2 regions of the Paenibacillus sp. FSL H8-0280 genome follow, and region 2 is predicted to be linked to the other one. Evidence: riboswitches for the same ligand, from Rfam matches in the RefSeq annotation. Region 2 holds a riboswitch; the other holds the start of a gene.
What was found. A riboswitch is a leader RNA that binds a small molecule or an ion and turns the genes downstream of it on or off. The one in region 2 is predicted to bind FMN.
Positions count from the first base shown of each region.

Region 1: it holds a riboswitch for FMN, as region 2 does, so the genes downstream of both, ribD (bifunctional diaminohydroxyphosphoribosylaminopyrimidine deaminase/5-amino-6-(5-phosphoribosylamino)uracil reductase RibD) here and MHI12_RS17445 (DMT family transporter) in region 2, are expected to answer to the same signal.

Region 1 is NZ_CP150296.1:4,418,160-4,429,766, forward strand. Features, by position in the region: gene MHI12_RS19315 (DUF2953 domain-containing protein) at 34-765, opposite strand; gene scpB (SMC-Scp complex subunit ScpB) at 955-1,611, opposite strand; gene MHI12_RS19325 (ScpA family protein) at 1,580-2,380, opposite strand; gene ribE (6,7-dimethyl-8-ribityllumazine synthase) at 2,485-2,952, opposite strand; gene MHI12_RS19335 (bifunctional 3,4-dihydroxy-2-butanone-4-phosphate synthase/GTP cyclohydrolase II) at 3,054-4,286, opposite strand; gene ribE (riboflavin synthase) at 4,319-4,987, opposite strand; gene ribD (bifunctional diaminohydroxyphosphoribosylaminopyrimidine deaminase/5-amino-6-(5-phosphoribosylamino)uracil reductase RibD) at 5,049-6,152, opposite strand; FMN riboswitch at 6,476-6,644, opposite strand; gene MHI12_RS19350 (hypothetical protein) at 6,813-8,120, opposite strand; gene MHI12_RS19355 (peptidylprolyl isomerase) at 8,232-8,663, opposite strand; gene lysA (diaminopimelate decarboxylase) at 8,873-10,204, opposite strand; gene MHI12_RS19365 (spore germination protein) at 10,309-11,607, opposite strand, start outside.
Region 2 is NZ_CP150296.1:3,996,343-4,007,949, forward strand. Features, by position in the region: gene MHI12_RS17420 (hypothetical protein) at 83-1,162, opposite strand; gene MHI12_RS17425 (amino acid permease) at 1,419-2,855, opposite strand; gene MHI12_RS17430 (amidohydrolase family protein) at 3,387-4,757, opposite strand; gene MHI12_RS17435 (CGNR zinc finger domain-containing protein) at 4,878-5,429, opposite strand; gene MHI12_RS17440 (DinB family protein) at 5,575-6,075, shown strand; FMN riboswitch at 6,160-6,313, shown strand; gene MHI12_RS17445 (DMT family transporter) at 6,458-7,438, shown strand; gene MHI12_RS17450 (amidase) at 7,788-9,284, shown strand; gene MHI12_RS17455 (DUF1989 domain-containing protein) at 9,420-10,028, shown strand; gene MHI12_RS17460 (LysE family translocator) at 10,168-10,794, shown strand; gene MHI12_RS17465 (YqcI/YcgG family protein) at 10,877-11,607, shown strand, end outside.

The DNA of each region.
Region 1 (11,607 bases), 420 kb from region 2:
CATTCCCAAAAACAGACCGACTATGATGGGTTTTTATACTGTTGTCCCACTAAGCTTATTCTTTTGCTTCTCTTTATGCCTGCGGCGCTGTTCCTGAAGAAGTTTGAACCACATCCGCCATCCGCCTTCAACTTGAAGCACACGGGTGAGTAGTGTAACTCCAGCGATCAGAACGGCTGTAATCCGAATTTTCACTCTGAAATCAAGCTCCGTTCTAAATTCCATTTCATCGGACCATACCGGCATAACCTGAAGCACAGGTGTTTCATCAAAGCGGATCTGATAGGTGAGAAAACCAATAATAATGGACTTGATACTCCACACCCAGCCCGTCAGCACCGCTGTATATGCTGCATCACCAACGCCGATGTGGGTAGCCCAGGACAGTTGGGTCATATGTACGCGTGTAAGTGTTTGCTTCAGCCACAGCTTGAGCGCGTCCGTTGCCCTAAGCATGATTTTCACATCTTTAGTCCACTTTTTGACTTTGCGTTTGTTGACCCTCTCGCTTCCCTGGGCCTCCCCTCTCGAATGATTCATGGATTGTTCGGTCTTGACCAGAAAACCTTCCTTCATATTACGAAAAACAATACTCGGGATCTCATAGTTAATCCGCACAATTCCATAGAGAAGACGAACATTAATATTGGCGTAATCATCACTTTTATGTTTACTGAATGTAAAATGTACATGAACATTTGAGATGAGGACTGCGGCAATCAGCAATGCGAACAACAAACCGATTCCTCCAAGCCAAATCCACACAGGCCTTACCTCCAAGCCCTCAATTCTTTTCTCGTCTAGTATGGCACTTTGAATAGGAAAAAATTCACGTCTGACCTAAAAATCCCATTTCATATTTGTTTGGAAACTGTTCTATTAACCATTTATCTAAAAATAATGCACAAAAAAAACCGACCCCACTTTGGGTGTCGGTTAGTATGAGCTTGCAAATTAGAGTGAAGAGTCTGTATTATCGTCTTCGCTATCGATATGACTTAGGTCATCCGCCGGATCAACACTTTCCGGTTCCAGTTGTTGCAAATCCAGTTTGTTGAATAATAGTTGTGTCTCTTCCTCCAGGTTTTCCGAATCTTCGAACAAGCCTGGTTCGGGAAGGTCTTTAATTGAAGCCAGTCCGAAATAATCCAGGAATGACTTGGTTGTTCCGTATAGAATTGGTCGTCCGATTGCCTCGGCTCGTCCCACTTCAATAATTAGATCCTTATTCACAAGCGTATGGATGGCCCGCTCCGATTTTACACCGCGGATTTCCTCAATCTCTACCCGTGTAATGGGCTGACGATACGCCACAATGGCCAGCGTCTCCAGAGCCGCTTGGGATAAGGACGTTCGTGCGGGAGAGTATGCCAGTTTCTCGAAATATACAGCGTGGTCAGGCAAGGTGCCCAACTGAACTACACCAGCGATCTTGAGAATCTGTACACCTCGTCCCTGCTGTGAAAATTCATGAATCATCTCCTCAATCGCGTCCGTTACAAGCTCCACTCGCTGGTCGACGATCTCGGCAATTTGTTTGATACTCAGACCTTCTTCTCCGGACAAAAACAGCAGGCCTTCAATAATCGATTTCAATTTCGGAAAATCCATGATTCTTTGTTTCCCCTCTCCACTCCATAACGATATCCTCAAACATCCGTTCCTGATAACAGACAATCTGCTTCATCTTCATCAGTTCCAGCACCGCCAGAAAAGTGACAACAATCTCATGGCGATAGATATGCTCGTCCATCAACTTGGAGAATAACAGTCTGCCTCCCGGCCCCATACTTTCCAAAGCGCCGATGACATCCCGTATGCGGTCCTTAACCGAAATCTCATCCCGTTTGATTCGGGTTACAGTTGTGCGCTTCTCAGCCTTGCGTAGCGCCTTCTGAAAGGCTGCAATCAGGTCAGAGGTGTGTAAACCCTCAACCGGGTTCGATTGGGCTTCTACGGGCATATAGGGGCGCAGATCCTCGGGCTCTTTGGAAAATATAAGGCTGCGTTCCCACTCCCGTTCATGAAGGTGACGCGCAATTCCCTTGTACTTGCGATATTCTATCAGACGTGCAATCAGCTCTGCACGTGGATCATAATCTTCTTCTTCCATAAAATCATAATCCTCGAAGTCCTCAATTACCGGTGGTTTAGGCAGTAAAAGTTTGCTCTTGATCGACAGCAATGTTGCTGCCATGACCAGAAATTCACTCGTAATATCCAGTTCCAGTTCCTGCATTGAATGCAGGTACGCCATGTATTGATCGGTAATATCGCTGATGGGAATATCCTGGATATGAATTTCAGCCTTATCAATCAAATGAAGCAGCAGATCCAAAGGCCCTTCAAAAGTCTCCAGTTTGTATGTAACTACCGTCACTAGACGAATCCTCCCGCCAGAAAAATACAAAACCCTGCTAAGCCGTCCGAATCCGGTTTCCCGTGTTCGTCTGCGCAAAGCAGGGCACTACTATTAAATAAGCACTATTTTAGCTGTTTCGTCAAGTTTGCCATCTCAATTGCCGCCGTAGCTGCATCCCAACCTTTGTTACCCGCTTTGGTTCCGGCACGTTCAATCGCTTGTTCAATATTTTCTGTTGTAACCAGTCCAAAGATCGTAGGCACGCCAGTTTTCAGGTTGATTGCTGCTACCCCTTTAGCCATCTCGTTGCACACATAATCGTAATGCGTAGTGGATCCACGAATGACAGTTCCCAAGGTAATCACCGCATCATACTTGCCGCTCTCCGCCATTTTCTGCGCAATCAAAGGGATTTCGAACGCACCTGGAACCCAGGCTACATCCACTTCATCATCCTGCACGCCGTGACGTTTGAATGCATCGAGCGCTGCGCTAAGCAATTTACTGGTAATGAATTCGTTGAAACGTCCAACGACAACTCCATATCGTGATCCTTCTGATACTAAATGTCCTTCAAAAAATTGTGGCATTCAAGTCATCTCCCTAACGGTATAATGTAATGTAAGTACCGGAACTCCTAATTAATCTCTTCCATAAATTACATGGTGAACGTTATTCATCTAAAATATATTTACTGTTCGTTTTGCTCGATATCATCAAACTTGAGCATATGCCCCAGCTTGGCTTGCTTGGTATGAAGATAAACCGTATTGTCCTCGTTCTCCTCCATCTGGATCGCGACACGCTCTACGACTTCAAGTCCATACCCTTCAAGACCTTTAATTTTACGAGGGTTGTTAGTTAGCAGTCTGATCTGACGAACCCCAAGGTCTTTCAGAATTTGAGCGCCAATTCCGTAATCACGCAAGTCGGCAGCAAAACCCAAACTCAGGTTTGCATCAACAGTATCCATACCTTCCTCTTGCAGCTTATAGGCTTTGAGCTTGTTGATCAGCCCGATACCCCGACCTTCCTGTCTCATATAGAGCAGTACGCCATTGCCTTCCTCGTGAATCTGTTTGAGTGCCGCATCAAACTGCGGACCACAGTCACAACGATGCGAATGGAATACATCACCTGTCAAACATTCAGAGTGCACACGTACAAGTACGGGTTTCGAACCATCAATTTCGCCTTTGACCAAAGCCACATGTTCCTTATTGTCCACAGCGTTTGTATAAGCCACCGCTTGAAACTCACCAAAGTCCGTCGGCATACGCACAGCCACTTCACGTTGAACCAGCTGCTCTTTTTCGTTACGGTAACGAATCATGTCCTGAATACTAATCAGCTTCAGATCATGTTTGCGGGCAATCTCCTGCAGATCCGGAAGTCTGGCCATCGTGCCATCTTCCTTAATTACTTCACAAATAACGCCGGCAGGGTAGGAACCACACATGATAGCAAGATCTACAGCCGCTTCCGTATGTCCGGCACGACGAAGTACTCCGCCGTCTTTTGCAATCAACGGGAACATGTGACCAGGCTTACGGAAGTCCCCGGCTTTCGCCTCAGGATCAATTAGACCTTTCACGGTAATAGAGCGTTCATGTGCCGAAATACCTGTTGTCGTATCTTTGTGGTCCACAGAAACGGTGAAGGCTGTTCCATGGAAATCCGTATTTTGTTGAACCATCGGTTTAAGGTTAAGTTCGTCCGCACGTTGTTGTGTAATCGGAACACAGACCAGACCTCTACCTTCAGTAATCATGAAATTAATGACTTCAGGTGTCGCCTTTTCGGCCAAAGCGATAAAATCGCCTTCATTCTCCCGATCTTCATCATCCACAACAATGACGGGTTTACCACGCATGAGATCATATATGGCTTCTTCTATTGTGTCCAGAATGGATTGTTCTGACATTGGTCCACCTCCAGTTAATTTCTGTTCTCTATTTATGCAAATCCGTGATTGGAGAGAAAATCTTCACTGATACTGCGCGGCTTGCCAGCCCCCGTCTCCCGATGCCCTCTCCCATACTGGAGCAGATGATCCACATATTTGCCCAAAATATCGCATTCGATATTAATGGTATCCCCTGTCTTTTTCACATTTAGTACAGTTTCACCAATGGTATGCGGGATAATGGAAACCGTGAATGCGGTATCCGATGTATGGACAACGGTCAAACTAATGCCATCCAGTGTAACCGATCCTTTGGGGATCAGATATTTGAACAACTGGTGATCATCAGGCTTGATCTCAAACACAATCGCATTCTGATCACGTGTTATACTGCCAATCACTCCAGTACCATCAACATGGCCCTGAACGATATGTCCCCCAAAACGACCGCCTGATTGCATGGCCCGCTCCAGATTAACTTTACTGCCAGATTGCAGCTGACTGAGATTGGTATGGCGATAGGTTTCAGGCATTACATCGGCGGTAAAACCTCCACCTTCGAGCGTTGTCGCAGTTAAGCACACGCCGTTCACTGCTACACTATCACCAATCTTCAGATCGTCCATGATGGCGGAAGCTCCGATATTCAGGACCATCGCTTCGCCTTTCCGACCAATACGCCGGATCTGACCGACTTCTTCCACCAAACCGGTAAACATGCTGCCGCCTCCCTTCTTTAATTTATAAAGAGTCTAACTTGTTTCTTTAAAATTCATTTATTTATTCAGGCCACACCGGAATACCGCCAATGCTGATATTATCTCCAACTTTTTCGATCTCCAACTGATTCAATTGAATCGCCTGATTCATACGTTCCACACCTTCGAAGCGGAAGCTTCCAGGTGTATCATAACCGCCTACAATCTTCGGTGCGATAAACATGAGCAGTCGATCAACCAACCGTGCCTCCAGCATGGCTCCATTCAAGGTGCCTCCACCTTCAAGCAAAATTGAACCAATCTCACGCTCACCCAACTTGCTAAGTCCGTTTAACAGATCCACACGTGGTCCAGGACCACAGCGTATAATTTCGACGCCGTAGGCTTCCAAACGTTCAGCAGCTTCAGGACTGGCTTCGTCTGTTGTCAGCACCCATGTTGGAGCAAGACCATCCTTAACCATTTTGGCACCTACGGGAAGACGTAACTTGGAATCCACTACAATGCGCACTGGACTAATGCCTTCGACTTGCAAACGGGTTGTAAGTTCCGGATTATCGGCAATCACTGTGTCGACCCCAACCATAATTCCCTGGTGACGATGACGAAGGGCATGCACAATCTCACGAGCGGGCTCGTTAGAGATCCACTTGCTGTCTCCGCTGCGAGTAGCAATTTTGCCATCCAAAGTAGTAGCCGTTTTCAGTGTCACAAAAGGTAGACCCGTTGTAATAAACTTAATGAATTTTTCATTCATGCGTCTTCCACGCTCACGCAGTACGCCAACTTCAACTTCAATGCCTTGTTGACGAAGCATGCTGATGCCCCTGCCGGATACTTGCGGATTTGGATCTTCACAACATACCACAACACGTTTCACCTTTTCATGAATCAGGCGTTCACTACAAGGTGGCGTCTTGCCATAATGACTACAAGGCTCAAGTGTAACGTATACCGTACTTCCTTCTGCATCACTGCCTGCCATGTTAAGTGCATGCACCTCTGCATGACCGGTTCCACGTTTCAGATGGCTTCCCAGGCCTACAATACGACCCTCTTTCACAACTACACATCCAACGACCGGATTAATCCCCGTCTGTCCCTGTGCTCGTTCCGCCATATCCAATGCCAGTGCCATATAAAATTCATCATTGATCATTTCCAAATCCGTTCACCCCGCGGTTTAAAGTCTTGTTTATTAAAAAATCCCCGTCGAACAATCAGTTCGATGGGGATGATGAGAGACAAATGTCACCAGCAGGAGTGAAATGGATACAGCACGCCAACACTTTGCCCAAAACTTCATTTCGGGCAAGTGAAAATAGACACATACCTTAATGAACATCAATTAAAGGTAAAGAGCTTTTATAGTGCGGCATATGTATGGAACTGTCCGGCGTAACCGGATCTTCCCTGCACAGTGCAAGACATTACCAATTGTGACTGTGCAGCAATACTCCTGCTGAATGCAAACCTGTTAGGTCTGCACCTCTCCTTCTCCCATCCAGACTATACTGTCGGTTCTGGAATTACACCAGATCAGCCATCTGCCAATGGCAGACAGGTCACGGACTTTGCATCAAGTGCTGGACATATAGGTCCTTACACTTCCTGCATCACCGCCGGTAGGGAATTGCACCCTGCCCTGAAGGATTGCTTTCGTTATTACTTGGATGTTAGCACTTTAACGCCAAAAAATCAATTGTTTTTTGTTCCTTTTTGTCACATACTAACTTTTAATAAGCTAAGAAACAACAAAAAACCGCTTCCTCTCAAGGAGGCACGGTTTTTGCTTGGAGGCACATTTCACATCCATCACAACATTCTACATATCAGGAAAACACCAGCTCGCCATATGCTTTAATTCTTTGGCATTATGGAATGGAGTGCGATCAGGTTCTTGCAGGGGCGAAGTCGGAAGCGGGAACTCTCTTGCCACCCTTCTGACCCAACTTGTGGAGTCGATCGCAATAGCCGAGCATTTCCAGCGTCCATTCGCTCTCGGTCGAAACGTCCCATGCAATTCTGCTTTTCCGGGCATCTCTGGAAAGACACCATCCAGATATTCGACGATGACACGCTTGTCTCTGACTTCATGACAGTATACCGTCACCCATACACCTTCCCGGACCCGAACAGCATACACATCTCTAGACTGTACCTCCCCGGTACCTGCATCAGGAGATGCCTTTGGTACTTTTCCGCGAACACTTCTCTTCTTCTCCAATGCCCCTAAGATCGTGTCCTTTAAAGCTGGACTCTCATCAGGCTTATCCGCAAGTGATATATTATTCAGATCAAAATCATGAAATATCTTGTTCAGGTTGTTCTCATTAATTCCGACAGATGAGTCCCACCACGCCAGAGGGGCCTGCACTTCAACCCGCACATTGGGGCGTGCGTCACGCTGCATGTAAGAGGTGAATTCCGTGATCATTCCAGGATGTTCCGGCGTATCCAATATGCCAATCAGAGCTAACGTCTCAAGCAAATCACGGTAGGCATATTCCTTCTGTGTAGGCAAAAGACGTTCCTTCTTGAGCGCTACTGCTGCCTTGCTGTAACGTGTATTGAGAGGTAATTCGCGCAGCACTGTTAACACCGCACGGAATGTCCAGCGGTCGTACTCATTGGGTATTGGAAGCTCCTGCGCGGCAGCCAGCTCTCGAAGTGCCAACACATATCCAAAAGGATCTCCGTCCAACGGGGTTCCATTGGTCATCCGCCAATACCATTGCAGCGTTGTGTCGGTTGCTTGATCTACACTTAATCCGCAGATCTTACAAGTGTTCGAAGATGGATATGGTGTATGTTCATGACTTGGCATACTGCTCGCAATAAGCTTGCCCGTAAGCAACGAGCGCCAGATCATGGGTGCTGACCACAAAGAGGATACAAAGGCCTGCGCTGCATCATTGATCGTCCATTGATTCGTAACTTTTTTCAGCTCAGTAATCGTTTCATCATGTTGCGGACGTACAAATCGATTCGGTTCATGCCCGGCTGCCTCAAGCGCTTCTCGATCCTTTACCGATAGACTATCCGGAACAACATGGCGCGATGCCTGCAATTCTTCATCCCACAACGTGCGCTCACTATAAATTTGTTTCAACAAGCTTAGCTGAGTAACCATATCCAAGGTTTTATTCATCCTTTCTAATTATCGATTTCAAGTATGTAAAAATAAAAAAAGTGCTTCTATAAAAGAAGCACTTCATGTTTGGATCCAGTTAAGGTGAAGGTATTAAGCTTCTACAACTTCAACAGTTTCCATTTTGTCTTTACCTTCTAAAGCGTCCACGAACTCCATACCTTTAGTTACTTTACCAAATACAGTATGTTGTCCATCCAAATGTGGTTGCGGTTGGTAGCAGATGTAGAACTGGCTTCCACCTGTGTTACGGCCAGCATGTGCCATAGCAAGTGTTCCGCGCTCATGTTTGTTCGGGTTAATTTCACAGTTGATTGTGTAACCTGGGCCACCTGCACCGGAACCGTTAGGGCATCCGCCTTGAGCTACAAAGCCCGGGATAACGCGGTGGAATGTAAGACCATTGTAGAAACCGGAGTTAGCCAGTTTCTCAAAGTTTGCTACTGTGTTTGGAGCTTCTTGATCGAACAGATCGATCAGAACTTCTCCGCCGTTTGCCAATTTAATTTTCGCTTGTTTCGCCATATGTAAATGACTCCTTTCGTATTGACCATCGTTAATGGTGCCAGAACGCCGCATGACCCTGGGCCAAGCATTACAGCACTTTTCTTAGTGTACACCGAAAATGTCTGGATCGCAAAAAAAACGGCAACTTTTTTCATGATTTAGCTCAAATACGCAAAAAGCAGACGAAAAAGGAAGTTCCCTTTTCATCTGCTTCAACTGTAAACGAATTAGCGAGTTACTGGCTGTTTGCCAATGCGCGCTGGTACTAGGTCATTCTGGATGATATCTTGATACGTCTCACGGCGTACCACGACATCTCCCTGACCGTCTTTGACAAACACAACAGCCGGACGACGAATACGGTTGTAGTTGCTCGCCATGGAATAGTTATATGCACCTGTACAAGCTACAGCGAGCAGATCGCCACTTTCCACTTTTGGCAAGTCAAGATCCCAGATCAACATATCTCCACTCTCGCAGCATTTACCCGCAACGGATACTGTTTCCTGAGCAGCCTCATTTGCACGGTTGGCAAGCACAGCTTCGTACTTGGATTCATACAAAGCAGGACGTGGGTTATCGGTCATACCACCATCAACGGCAACGTATTTACGCACGCCTGGAATGTCTTTGCTTGTTCCAACAGTATACAGCGTTGTTCCCGCTTCACCCACGATGCTGCGGCCTGGTTCAACCCAGATCTCAGGTACGGCATAGCCGATTTGGGCAAAATGATTTTTAACGGCGTCTGTAATAGCCTTCACGTATTGTGCAACTTCAAGCGGCGTATCTCCATCGATATAACGGATTCCGAATCCACCACCAAGGTTAACCACTTTGAAAGCAACATTAAGACGCTCATATACACTTGCTGCAAATTCAGCAACACGTTGAACAGCCATCTGGAAGCCTTCAACTTCGAAGATCTGGGAACCGATGTGGGAATGCACACCGAGCAATACCAGGTTAGACTGCTTGGAAGCCAAGTCAATCGCTTCAAATGCTGTACCATTACCGATATCGAATCCAAATTTGGAATCCGTTTGACCAGTGGAAATATATTCATGCGTATGTGCCTCAACACCAGGCGTCACACGAAGCAAAATGTTTACTTTACGATTTTTGTCCGCTGCTACAGCCTGCAACAGATGCAATTCACTGAAGTTATCAACAACAAAGCATCCAATTTCCGCATCAAGAGCCATTTCGATCTCTTCCAGCGTTTTGTTGTTACCGTGGAAGTGAATGCGCTCAGCCGGGAAGCCTGCTTGCAGTGCAGTAAACAGTTCACCATCAGATACGACATCCAGGGAAAGTCCTTCTTCTGCTGCAAGGGCACACATCGCCATTACACAGAATGCTTTACTTGCGTAAGCAACCTGGAAGCCCAGTCCGGAAGCACGGAATGCTTCCATGTACTCTCTGCAACGCTCGCGAACCAATTGCTCGTCCACAACGTACAGGGGAGTTCCAAATTGTTCTTTCAGATCTGTTGCATCAACTCCGCCAATCTCCAGATGCCCTTGCGCATTTATTTTACTTGTACCATGTAAATACATAATCTGCATTCCTCACTTTTTTGTATACTGGAACAGTTGCTATTCCAATGATTTTACACCAGTATATCAAATTAGGCAGCGAGATGAATGGATTTTTCGGAAGATCATTTGTGTTTTTTACTTTTTCGCAGTTCTCCGTCCGGATCATCGGACATTTTGGTGTTGTCACGGGTCTTGTTAAATGATGGACGTTTTTTATTTTCCAGCAGCGGAAGCCGGAATAAAAAGTTGCCCAAGGCCTTTGCATTAAACGGTATAAAAGGCCAGAGATACGAAGAATTGTACGACCGGTGAACGGTGAGTGCTAATATGAGCAATGTACAACCTACTACCAATCCCGGAACCTTGAATATCGCAACAGCGATTAACAGAACTAACCTGACCAACCTGTTGGCGAGACCCAGCTCGTAACTTGGCGTGGCAAACATGCCGATGGCTGCGATCGCCATATAGAGTACAACCTCATTGACAAAATATCCTGTTTTTACGGCGATGTCCCCAACTAGAATGGCCGCGATTAAGCCCATAGCCGATGCCAGAGGTGTAGGCGTATGAACCGCTGCCATCCGTAATAAATCGACGCCCAGTTCGATCAGTAGAAACTGTAGAATCAGCGGTAGCTTTACATTTTCCTGCGGACCAATGAAGTCGAGTCCCATCGGTTTAATCGAAGGGTCAATAACCATCAGAAGCCATAGTGGTAACAAAAACAACGATATGAGAATCCCTGCAAAACGCACCCATCGTAAATACGTTCCCATCAAGGCCGTCTGTCTGTTCTCTTCCGCATGCTCACACAGGTCAAAGAAGGTCGTAGGCAGAATCATCACACTCGGGGAAGTGTCCACGAAAATAACAACTCGTCCTTCCAGCAAATGGGAAGCTGTAACATCCGGTCGTTCCGAGTAACGAACGAGTGGAAACGGATTCCAACCCTTGTTGATAATCGCTTCCTCCAACTGTTTATCAGCGGATGGAATACCATCAATATCCACCCGCTGAATTTTTTCACGGACCGAATCCACCTGCACTTTATCCACAATATCGTCAATGTACACCACGCAGACATCGGTTTGTGTTCTCCGCCCCACCTGCATAATCTCAAATTTCAGTCCAGGGTCGCGTATTCTGCGACGCACTAATGTTACGTTGGTCAGGAGTGTTTCGGTAAAACCGTCTCTCGAGCCCCGGACTACCCTTTCCAATGAAGGTTCTTCAGGTGAACGTACCGGATAACTCCGGGTATCCATAATTAAGACCGATCGGTCTCCTTCAACGAACATTGCACTCATACCGGTAAGAACCTTGTTGATGACCGCACTCATCTTCTCGACTTTCTCCACCTGAATATGAGGAATGTAACATTCGAAATAGGATTTGAGAGCATGTCCCGACACGTCATC
Region 2 (11,607 bases):
ACTTTTTCAGATTCTTTCTATCCTCTCCGTTTTTTCGTGTAAATGATTAGTTAAATTTAAAAATTTATTATAAACAGTGCTCCTATGCTTCATCCACAATGACAATGTCAATCAGCGGAATGATCGCTTCGGGTTTGCCTTGACTACGGGTAAGTACAAACGATGGCAATGGATTCTCGTGCAGCCCATTCACGGATTCGCAGATCTGAGTATACAAATCCATCTGCAACGTCTCGCCTTCGCCCGCCACATCAATAACAGGCCAATCGTTCTGAACGCAGGCAGGCCAGTAAGCTAGCTCATTCGCAGGTACGATACTTAATTGCTGAATGGACTGATCAAGACGGTAAATCCCTTTCCGTTCAGGTTCATCGCCCAGCTTGTCCACGGCAAGTATTCGAGCAGACTGCTCATCTGGTGCAGAATAGAGTGAATAACACCACGGAGTCACGCCCCAGGCAATCGCCATCAGTCCCTCTTCCAGCAACGTATCTGACAGATTGCCTTCGGCAAATTGCTCGATCAGATTATGGTTACCTGGTCCAATCAGCTCTTCCACACGCTTAGCGAGCCTAGGCAGGTCAGCAAGAATGAATCCTCCTTTGCCATAGGAGTCAAATACATGATGGTTTCTGCTCCACACAGCTTGGGATGGCGAACTCAGCGACGCTGCTTCTGCCGGGAAAAGCGATATATATACGGTAATCACCTGCGCGTATTTAACCATTGCAAGTTGTTCAGGTTCAAGCGTGCCTTCAGCGATACGAGGTGTTTTCATATGCAGGGAGATTCGAAGTTCGTATTCTCCTTCTGCCAATGCTGACCAACCAAGATCTATAGGCTGTTCAACGCCTTCAATAGAAGCAATGGAGATCGTGCTATCCGGTTTCAGTTTGACAGCATATTGTACGTATGCTAGCTCCTGACCATAGATGATATTGGCATCTTGACGATCAACGGGTGATTCCAACTGTTGTGCAATGACAGATACTTTACGTCCATCCTTCAGAAGGCGCTGCGGATCAATATCCAACTGTAAGGTTTGTGAATCCTCTAATTGTGAAACAATTAACTGCGCCTCGGCAAGTACAGCTGAGTCAGCCAGCGCAAATCCAAAAGCTGCATTTTGATGATCTGAATTCGTATGTAATGGTGTGTTCATGATACATCCCCTCTCTTATGTATGATGGCATGTCACATCCCCAAATATATTTCATATTTGGCTTAGCCGCAACCCCGCCCCCGTGATTATGTTCGTCACGCCCCTTATTACTTACCCATATATGAAGAAAATTCCAACCTTCCCCTGCTGTTATCATCCTTTATCTTTCTATATAAAAAAAATCCCCATCCCGCTTCGCCTAAGCGATACGAAATGAGGAAAAATGAAGATGTTCTCGGTTAAAGACTCGACTAATCTATTTATCCTTCGCTCTGAAAGCACTCGAGATCCGGCGTGCCGGATTCAGATGACTGTAATGCCGTCCATACGCAAAGTAAATGATCAATCCGATGATCAACCAAGCAAAAAACGTAATCCATGTCAGAGCCGCAAGGCGTGTCATCAAGTATACACAACCCAATGCACTCAGAATCGGAATCAGTGGCACAAGTGGAACGCGGAATCCGCGTTTGAGATCCGGGTTATTTTTACGCAACACAATAATGCCCAGACTTACGACTGCAAAAGCAAACAACGTTCCGATGTTCGTTAGCTCCGCCAGATGTCCCAGCGAGATGAACCCGGAGAACAGAGCCACGATAATTCCCGCAACCCATGTCCCTACCGCTGGTGTCTGACTTTTGCCACTAACCTTGGAGAAGACTGGCGACAGCAGTCCGTCACGAGACATGGAATAGAGCAAACGTGTCTGACCATACATCATGACCAGCAATACAGTCGTAATGCCGGCAATCGCTCCAAGAGATACAATCCAGGACAAACCCTTCAGTTGAACAAATTCAAATGCAAACGCAACCGGATCACTTACATTCAACATGTTATACGGCACGATCCCTGTCAGGATTAACGATACAACAATGTAGAGAACGGTACAGATCGCCAGTGATGCAATAATTCCGATTGGTAAATCTCGTTGTGGCCGCTTAACTTCTTCTGCCGCAGTGGAGACCGCATCAAATCCGATGTAGGCAAAAAATACGGTAGCTGCTCCCGCAGTCACACCTGAGATGCCAAAGGGTAAGAATGGCTGCCAGTTCGTTGGCTCTACATAGAAGACACCTACACCAATGAAGATCAGTACCACAATGATTTTAATCGCAACCATGATGCCGTTTGCACGAGCCGCTTCCTTCACCCCTCGGGTAAGCAGGAAAGTGATGATTAACGTAATGACCGCAGCTGTGATGTCAAAATAAGTACCCTTTTCCGGACTGAACGCACTCGTTAGCGCATGAGGTAACTCCAACCCAAATCCGGATAATAACGTTTGGAAATATCCTGACCACCCACTGGCTACCGCCGCACTTGCGAATCCATACTCCAATATCAGATCCCATCCCAGAATCCAGGCAATCACTTCTCCAAAAGCCGTATAGCTATACGTGTACGCACTACCCGATGCCGGTATGCTTGATGCAAATTCCGAGTAACACAATGCCGCGAAGGCACATATGATACCTGCCAGTAAAAATGACAGTACAAGGCCCGGGCCAGCATACGTTGCGGCAGCTACACCGGTCAGCACAAAAATCCCGGTACCGATAATAGCTCCTACGCCAAGTGTGGTTAAGTCCAACGGACCAAGTGCCCGTTTCAATGCACTGTTGTTATCGCCCCCGGTGGCAATTGGTTTTTTACGAAATAATGAAGATCGTTGTTCGTTCTCACGCATAGTCATGTTCCTCTCGTCATGAATCTTGAATGTGCAATATGTGCTATGGATGTAGCAGAGATTGGATGGCTTCCCATCTGTTCTATGAAAAAGTCATTTGTTCTATCTTATCGATCACCTATAAAAACTTATCGAATTCTACACGTTATCGCGTTGCTTGGTTAAATTTATTTTTGGAGATCACTTATTTTGTTCTTTTTTCGCGAAAATTATCATGATCTGTTGCACGTGGTTGAATATGAAAATGGATTTAAAACAAAACTGCGTATAATTTATATTATGCGCAGTTTTTATGAGCCTTAATTTTCGTGAAAAACACTTTATCAGCCTTGTTATCTGAAGTTAAGAAAAAGAGAGCTCTTTTCGTCTTTTTCCGCTGTATCTTCCTCCCTTATCCTGTCTAATTCGACGATATGCAAGCATGTAAAAGAGCCACATCGCATGATATGGCTCTTCCTTTCCTCTTTATACAGCTAGAGGTGTATATGAAAATACGAACTGATCTTATATAGGCTTTTATGAAAAAGTAAATTATGAGAAAGCAATTCTCTCTGCATCTGACATCCGGTATTGGGATAACAAATACTCTTTGCTCTGCATCGCCGTATGACGAATCGCATCCAAATCAACATGCAACAGCTTACCCTCTCGCTTCACGAGTCTACCTGCCACAAAGACCGTATCCACATTGGATGGATTGGCAAATTGCACAACAGCGCCGATTGGATCATGAACAGGGAACATATTCAGATCGGTGGTACGAATCATGATCAGATCTGCTTCCTTCCCTGGGGTCAACGTACCCACCTTCTGCTCCAATCCCAATGCTTGGGCACCAGCCGAAGTTGCAAATCTCAGTACTTGGCTGGACTGCAAGTTCAACTCACCAGGCATCTCACCCTGCTGCAAAAGTTGTTCATTGGCTCTGGATCGTTCAGCCTGAAGTGCAAACTTCATCTGCGAGAACATATCTCCGCCTGTGGACGTTACCACATCTACACCAAGTGTAGGGGTTCCCCCATGTTCAAGAAAATAGCCGGTGGCCGGATATCCATGACCCATCATCATTTCAACCTCAGGTGTGACCGACAAGGAAGCACCGCTATCGGCCAGCATTTTGTATTCATCCATGCCCATGGTGTTACCATGAACGATATTCACTCGTGGACTTAACAGCCCCGCTTCGTACAATTGACTAATGGAACGATCCACAGACCCCCAACTGCCAAATCCGGCATGCATGGAACAGATCGCATCCAGCTCTTGTGCTAGTTCGATCTCTTTCACGGTTGTATCCCAATGACTGAATTCCGGACCACGAATGGCAAGCCCATAAGTAAGCAATTGATCCCGTGATGAAAAATAACGTTCTTTGACTCTTCTCACATCATTATTCGAATACGTGAGTTGGCTATCCCGATTCCAGTAGTTCGTCTCACCAGGGACTCCGTGAGCAAATACCGCCCGAATGCCAGCATCCTGAAGTCCACGAATCAGTTCATCCGTATGGTCAGGTGAATACGGCATGCTCCAATCCAACACCGTTGTCACTCCTGCATTAAGCGCTTCCAAGGAACCGAGTAAGTTGGCAATATAACTATCTTTTGGACGGAGCTTGCTTCCCATCGCACCATAATAGAGATTTTGCAAATAGACTGGCAAGGACCAGTTGGTTCCCGCTGTTTTGACCAGTGATTCCCACACATGCCGATGTGTGTCCACCAGCCCAGGCATAATAATCATCGATGAAGCATCAATGATCTCCGCATCCGGAATATCCAGGTCGGGCTGGATAGCCATGATCAGTGAATCCTGAATCAGAACGTCCGCCCTCTTATACTGTCCAATTTTAGCATCCATCGACAACACACAGCCATTTTTCAACAGATAACTTGTCCGCACAAGAAACATCTCCCATCTATTTTGGTTTGAAAGACGATCACATCCTGCTTACGAATCTGTACTGCTTCTGACTATTTTTTCGCTAGTATATATACATTATATAGTTATTGTTAGTATTTATCAATTTTGGGATTTGCGTTTCGCCCGAAATCTTCTGACCTTCATCAGATTTCCACACATCTTATCATCACAGTACTTCTGTGTTCTGCTTCGGGTATCATCATAGAACATCCAGCGACAATCCGAATTATCACAGATCCGAATCCTGCCCCCTTCTCCCTCCACCAAAGTCAAAGCAAAATCAGCAGCTACTTCAGCCATAACTTGATGCCAATGCGCTTCCACAGCTACCAGTTGGAGTTTCAGTTCCTGATCAATTGTATTCAATTTTCTTCTCACATGCCCTGCTTCCATAACGCCATTCAACCATTGTTTTTCTATATCCGTTAATGATGTTCCTGAAGACAAGCGGGCTCCAAGAGCCATCAATTCGTTCCTGAAGTTTCTCATCGACAACTCATCTTCTGGAGATGCAGGGACAGAAGCGTTAAGTTGCCATCGATCCAGAAAGTCTTGCTGCCAGCTCGCCTTCCCTAGCCTGTCCTCCGATCGATCTCCCCCACGCCAGTCATGATAATCGCTGTTCACAAAATCGGTCCATAACCTATCCATATATATACCTCCGTTTATTGTAACTATCTAATTTAACAAAGAAGGTTACAACTCATCTTTGATGTGTTATATTAAGTGTAACCTCATTAATCAGTTTTAGCTAGTTACATCACAAATCACAATTATACGCAAGGAGGAAAAGACAATGACAAAAACAACAGCACAAGATGTGTTACTTATTCAAAAGGATGATACTTGGGATCAATGTAATTGGATTGTACCTTTGTCGAAATCCTTGGAGGGTCTTACAGCAGAACAAGCAGCCTGGATTCCACCCTCAGGGGGATTAAGCATCTGGCAGTTGGTTAACCATATGTATTATTACAACCATCGCTTATTGTGTCGCATGCAAGGTAAGGAGCCTACCCTTCCTGCTGTAGACTCCAATGAGTACACATTTGGGAATCCGGGAGATGCAACGGACGCAGCCGGATGGAATACACTGCTACAGGGTACAACTCGATTAGCCCAACAGTTGCGAGATCAATTGGCTGCACTACAAGAGTCTGATCTTGAAGCCGCATATATGGACTCCGGAGAGAAATGGGCACACGAACTAGCTCGCTGGATACTCCATGATGCGTATCACGCAGGTCAGATCGTGCTCCTTCGCAGACAGCAAGGAAGCTGGAAAATCATTTTCTAAAAAAAATGCTTGAACTGCTAGCGCTTACAGGAATAAGATGAACTTATTAATGTTACAGCTTGTTCAACACACTATATAATTGAATAGGATCTTCGGGGTAGGGTGCAATTCCCAACCGGCGGTGATGTTCTTCGGAACCAGCCCGCGACTCGCTATATGTTCTTAACGAAGGACATTTAGCGACTGACTTGGTGTGAATCCAAGGCCGACGGTACAGTCCGGATGAGAGAAGATCAACACATTGACATGCCGTTCACGGAAAGGCCTCTTTCCTGACGCATGTCCTTGGATGAGCCCCCGTTTATTTGGTTTATACCAAAACGGGGGCTTTTGTCGATTTTGCCAACTGAAGATTCCGTGTTCTGACGAAGGAGTCCTGAATATGGAAAAGACATCAGCAGCATCACCTGTTTACCGCAAGGAACGAAGTAATACCGGATTCTGGCTTGTAGTTCTCGGCGCCGCTTTATGGGGTGTCGACCCACTCTTCCGCATTATTTTGCTAAATACGATGACATCCACGCAGATTGTACTGGTGGAACACATCATCGTCAGTCTTATTGCCATTCCCGTACTGTGGAAATTTCGAGCTGATCTGAAAAACCTGCGTGCTCGCCACTGGATTGCCGTGATTTTTATTTCATGGGGAGGATCAGCACTCGCAACGGTATTGTTCACCATGGCACTAACACATAACGATCCGAATACGGTGCTTTTATTGCAAAAAATGCAACCACTCTTCGCTATCGTGCTGGCTAAACTGTTATTAAAAGAAACGTTACCACGCCGCTTCGGTGGATTGTTCTTCATTGCATTAGCAGGAACCTACCTGCTTACATTTGGCTTCACATTGCCATTAGGTAACTGGGACAACTGGATTCATGCTGGAAGCTTGTTATCCCTTGGGGCTGCTGCCTTATGGGGAGGTTCAACCGTTATGGGCCGATTGATGCTGGGGCAGGCGCGTTATGAAACGGTAACCTCCCTGCGCTTTGTCGTTGCTCTCCCGCTCCTGATCTTTATGACGTGGAACGAAGGTGCGGCATGGACATTTCCGTCCGGAACGGGTGAACAGTCTGCTGTCATCCTCAACATTCTCGGTCAGGCATTGTTGCCAGGTTTGCTCAGTCTTCTGTTGTATTACAAAGGTCTGTCGTCAACCAAAGCCTCTGTTGCAACACTCGCAGAACTTAGCTTCCCGATGGCGGGTGTGTTGGTGAACTGGATTGCTTTCCGTACACTGATTACATGGGAGCAGCTGCTTGGTTTTATTCTGATCTGGGTGGCCCTCTTCGCCATTTCCAGACAGCAGGAAAGATCATCAACTGCGGCCGATGCTGCACCGAAGCTGCGTACAGAGTAAGTGGATATATCTGAGGTTCACATATAAACAAATAGTCAAATATAAAATAAAACCATTGCACATCAAATTAGATGAGCAGTGGTTTTTTATTTCCATGACTCGATATTACTCGTTCATTTTCTCAATTAGCAATATGAGCTATTAACCCTTTGCTTTATCTCTATTTCGCAAATGCAAATCCCCCTCTTTTCCCTCCAACCTCATAACGAGTATGCATATCATCGCACTACGTCTCTTCTATCTTTTGTCTTTTGTCTTTTGTCTTTTGTCTTTTGTCTTTTGTCTAATCCGGTGGTACGATGACATATGGAATAAACAGATGAAATATATTCAGAGAGGAACGATCATAATGTCTTCATTCTCATATACCTCCTACGACGCCGTAGGTTTGGCTGAACTGATCCGATCCCGGGAAGTATCCCCGGTTGAAATGCTTGAAGCGGCGTTTGCACGCCTTGAAGAAGTGAATCCGCAACTTAATGCGGTTATTCGTACATATGAATCTCGTGCACGGGAGGAAGCCGGTTTGGTTCGACCTGGAGAACAACCTTTTGCCGGTGTTCCCCTGCTCCTGAAAGATATCTCGCAATCCTTGGAAGGTGAATTTCTGACTTCAGGCTCCCGTTTGTTCAGCGAGCATCGTGCATTACGCAATTCCAATTTTGTCACTCGACTCCGTGATGCAGGCTTTATCTTCATAGGACATACCAATACGCCTGAATTTGGTTTGAAAAATATTACCGAGCCCCGTCTTCATGGTTCCACTCGCAATCCATGGAATATCAATCACTCCCCGGGTGGTTCAAGTGGTGGTGCCGCTGCTGCTGTAGCTTCGGGTATTGTTCCTCTTGCCGGAGCCAGTGACGGAGGAGGTTCGATTCGTATCCCGGCTTCCTTTAGCGGATTGTTTGGGTTAAAGCCAACCCGCGGGCGCACACCTGTAGGACCGGGAGTTGGTCGTCAATGGCAAGGCGCATCGATTGATTTTGCCCTCTCTCGCTCGGTTCGGGACAGCGCTGCATTGCTTGATACGTTACAAGTCATTCAGCCCGAAGCTGCGTTCCATGCTCCACTCTTTCCAGGCAGTTACTTGGCTGATATGAGCTATCCACATCAACGCAAACTGAAAATTGCATACACAACGGATTCGCCCGTGGGAACACCTGTCAGCGCAGAAGCCAAAGAGTCTGTATACAAGCTCGTTCGCTGGTTGGAAAATCAAGGTCATCATGTTGAAGAAAAGCTGAGTCCCGTCAACGGAGTTCGGTTGATGGAGAATTATTACATGATGAACAGCGGTGAGATGGCTGCGATGATCTCTTCCATGGAACGATCCATGGGCCAGGCTCTGACCTCCGATGATATGGAGATCGAATCTTGGGTTCTGGCTGAAGCAGGCAAAAAGGTGTCCGCTGCGGAATTTGTACATAGCTTAGCTGAATGGGATGTAGCTGCAGCTCAGATGTCCACTTTGTTCGAGCGTTATGACTTCTACGTCACACCTGTTAATGCTTTTCCTGCGCCTAAGATTGGTGAATTAACGCCTCATGACAAACAGATCCGTAATCTGATGCGAATTAGTGAATTGGACAAGACCCAGCAGCAGCAACTCATCTATGAAATGTTTGAGCCAAGTCTTACGTATACACCGTTCACCCAGCTTGCAAATCTGACAGGCCAGCCTGCGATAAGTGTACCTCTGCATATGACACCTGAAGGTTTGCCAATGGGCGTTCAAGTGATGGCAACCAAAGGACGCGAAGATTGGTTATTACATCTGGCTGGACAGCTTGAACAATCAGAGCTTTGGATTGGAATGAGAGGTAATCCACTGTTCCCTGCATAAAGGCATATAATGTGGTTTGTGTTTAATTTCATCATTAGATGTTTCTGCCTGAGTAGAGTACGTCGCCATAACAGTGAATGAAAGCTTCATCTGCTCCGCATACTGAAAGCAAACAGTAGCGGAGGAATGTGACAGATGAATACAAATCAGCGCCATAAACAATCTTATCGTATCCCTGCCAAAACGGGATATGCCCTGAAAGTAAACAAGGGTTCTTTACTACGCATAACGGATCTGGAGGGACAACAAGTCATTGATTTTGTGGCATACGATGCAACAGATGCTAACCATCGCTTGGACCCCGGCGTGACAATGGACGTATTGCGTACTTACCGAATTAAACCAGGACAGTTTGTGTATTCCAATCAATATCAACCTTTACTCAAGATTGTCCGTGACACCGTTGGGGTACATGATTTCTTCAACTCTGCTTGTCGTCCAGAGATGTATGAGGTGTTATATGACAAAAAGGATCACGCCAGTTGTTATCACAATCTGAACACGGCACTGGAACCCTTCGGGATTCTACCACCCGATCAACACTATCCGTTTAACTTGTTTATGAAGTCCGTTGTAGACAGTGAAGGCAAGATTGATGTTGTAGCTCCCGACTCTCGTGCAGGTGATTATATCGAGATGGAGGCATTAATGGATCTCACAATTGGACTCTCTGCCTGTCCTTGTGAAGAAAGCTCATGCAACGGATACAACTGCACCCCAATTCAATTGGATGTGGAACTTTAACAGAATAACAAGGCCTTGACGCAGTATGAGATAAAAGTAGTTTGTTCTAATTCACTCCTTGCGGGAATACGATGACTTGTACCCATTTTCTGTGACGACTGGTACAATTCATCGAACCCGTTAAGGAGTGAACGTGTTTATGTCTGTACTGTTCAGTTATATCATTCTGGGAATATCATTGTCCGCTCCAATCGGTCCGATTAACGCAGCTCAACTCGACCGTGGAGCCCGACATGGATTCATGCATGCCTGGATTCTAGGACTCGGAGCTATGTTTGCAGATTTGGTGTATATGCTGCTGATTTATTTTGGAGTTGCCCATTTTCTGGACACGCCGTTCATGCGCTCTTTTCTCTGGTCATTTGGCAGTTTTATTCTGATTTACACGGGAGTGGAAACGCTCTCGAAGCTAAAGCAAGGCATTCAAGGTACATCAACTGCGGAAGCGACTGTTCGAAAATCGTTTATATCCGGATTTTTGATGGCCCTGTCCAATCCACTGAATATTTTATTTTGGCTGGGGATCTATGGCTCTATTCTCGCGACAACTGTGAAACATACGGATACCGCTCATTTGCTGCTCTACAGTTCTGGCATATTCATTGGTATTCTGGTGTGGGATGTCATTATGGCTGGCATGGCCAGTCGATTCCACAAACATAGCAGTGAAAATGTATTACGCTGGATCTCCATCATATCGGGAATCTGCCTGATCGGATTTGGTTTGTATTTTGGGTATGAAGCTGTACGTTCCATTTTTTTCTGACAACAAAATCAGACTGGACAGTCACCCAACTTCCCCCACATTAATACTGTAACGGTATCATGTGGAATGGAGTTGGGAATCAATGGCGGAGCTGTATAGTGCCGACGAAATAAACACCTTGTTTGAGCGTCTTCCATCTTGGCAGCAGGACGCTTATTCGCAATTTGGTAAAATGATCGCCGACGAAGATAATACGTATCCATGTGTACCTGGACGAATGGGATTTCTGTCAGGACATTTGAGGTACGGCTTTACGTGTGACCCCCGATCTGAAAATGCTGCCGAAGATATGGCCGATCTGCTTAGACAATATGGTCCTGTCTCCAGAGACACTGGTCATTACGCTTCCATGGTTGTGATCTGTGAGACGCCAAGTGATCTGAAAGATCATACAACGGTAGAGCAATATCAGACGTTATTCTGGCAAATGCTTAATCGGGTAAGTTCACACGATACCGAGCCGTGGCCGGAACATATTTCAACCGATCCTCATGATTCATCATGGGAGTTTTGCTTTGGCGGAGAGCCTTACTTTTGTTTCTGTGCAACTCCTGCACATGAACTCCGAGCCAGCCGGCATTTTCCTTATCTGATGTTTGCTTTTCAACCACGGTGGGTATTCGAATCCATTAATGACAACACCCCTCTTGGCCGTAAAATGAAAACCTTAATTCGCAAACGTCTTGCTGCGTATGATGCTGTACCTGCTCACCCTTCGCTGATGTGGTATGGTCAGCAGGATAATCTGGAATGGAAACAGTATTTCCTGCCTGATGATGAGCAGACACCTTCCAAATGTCCATTCATGCGGAT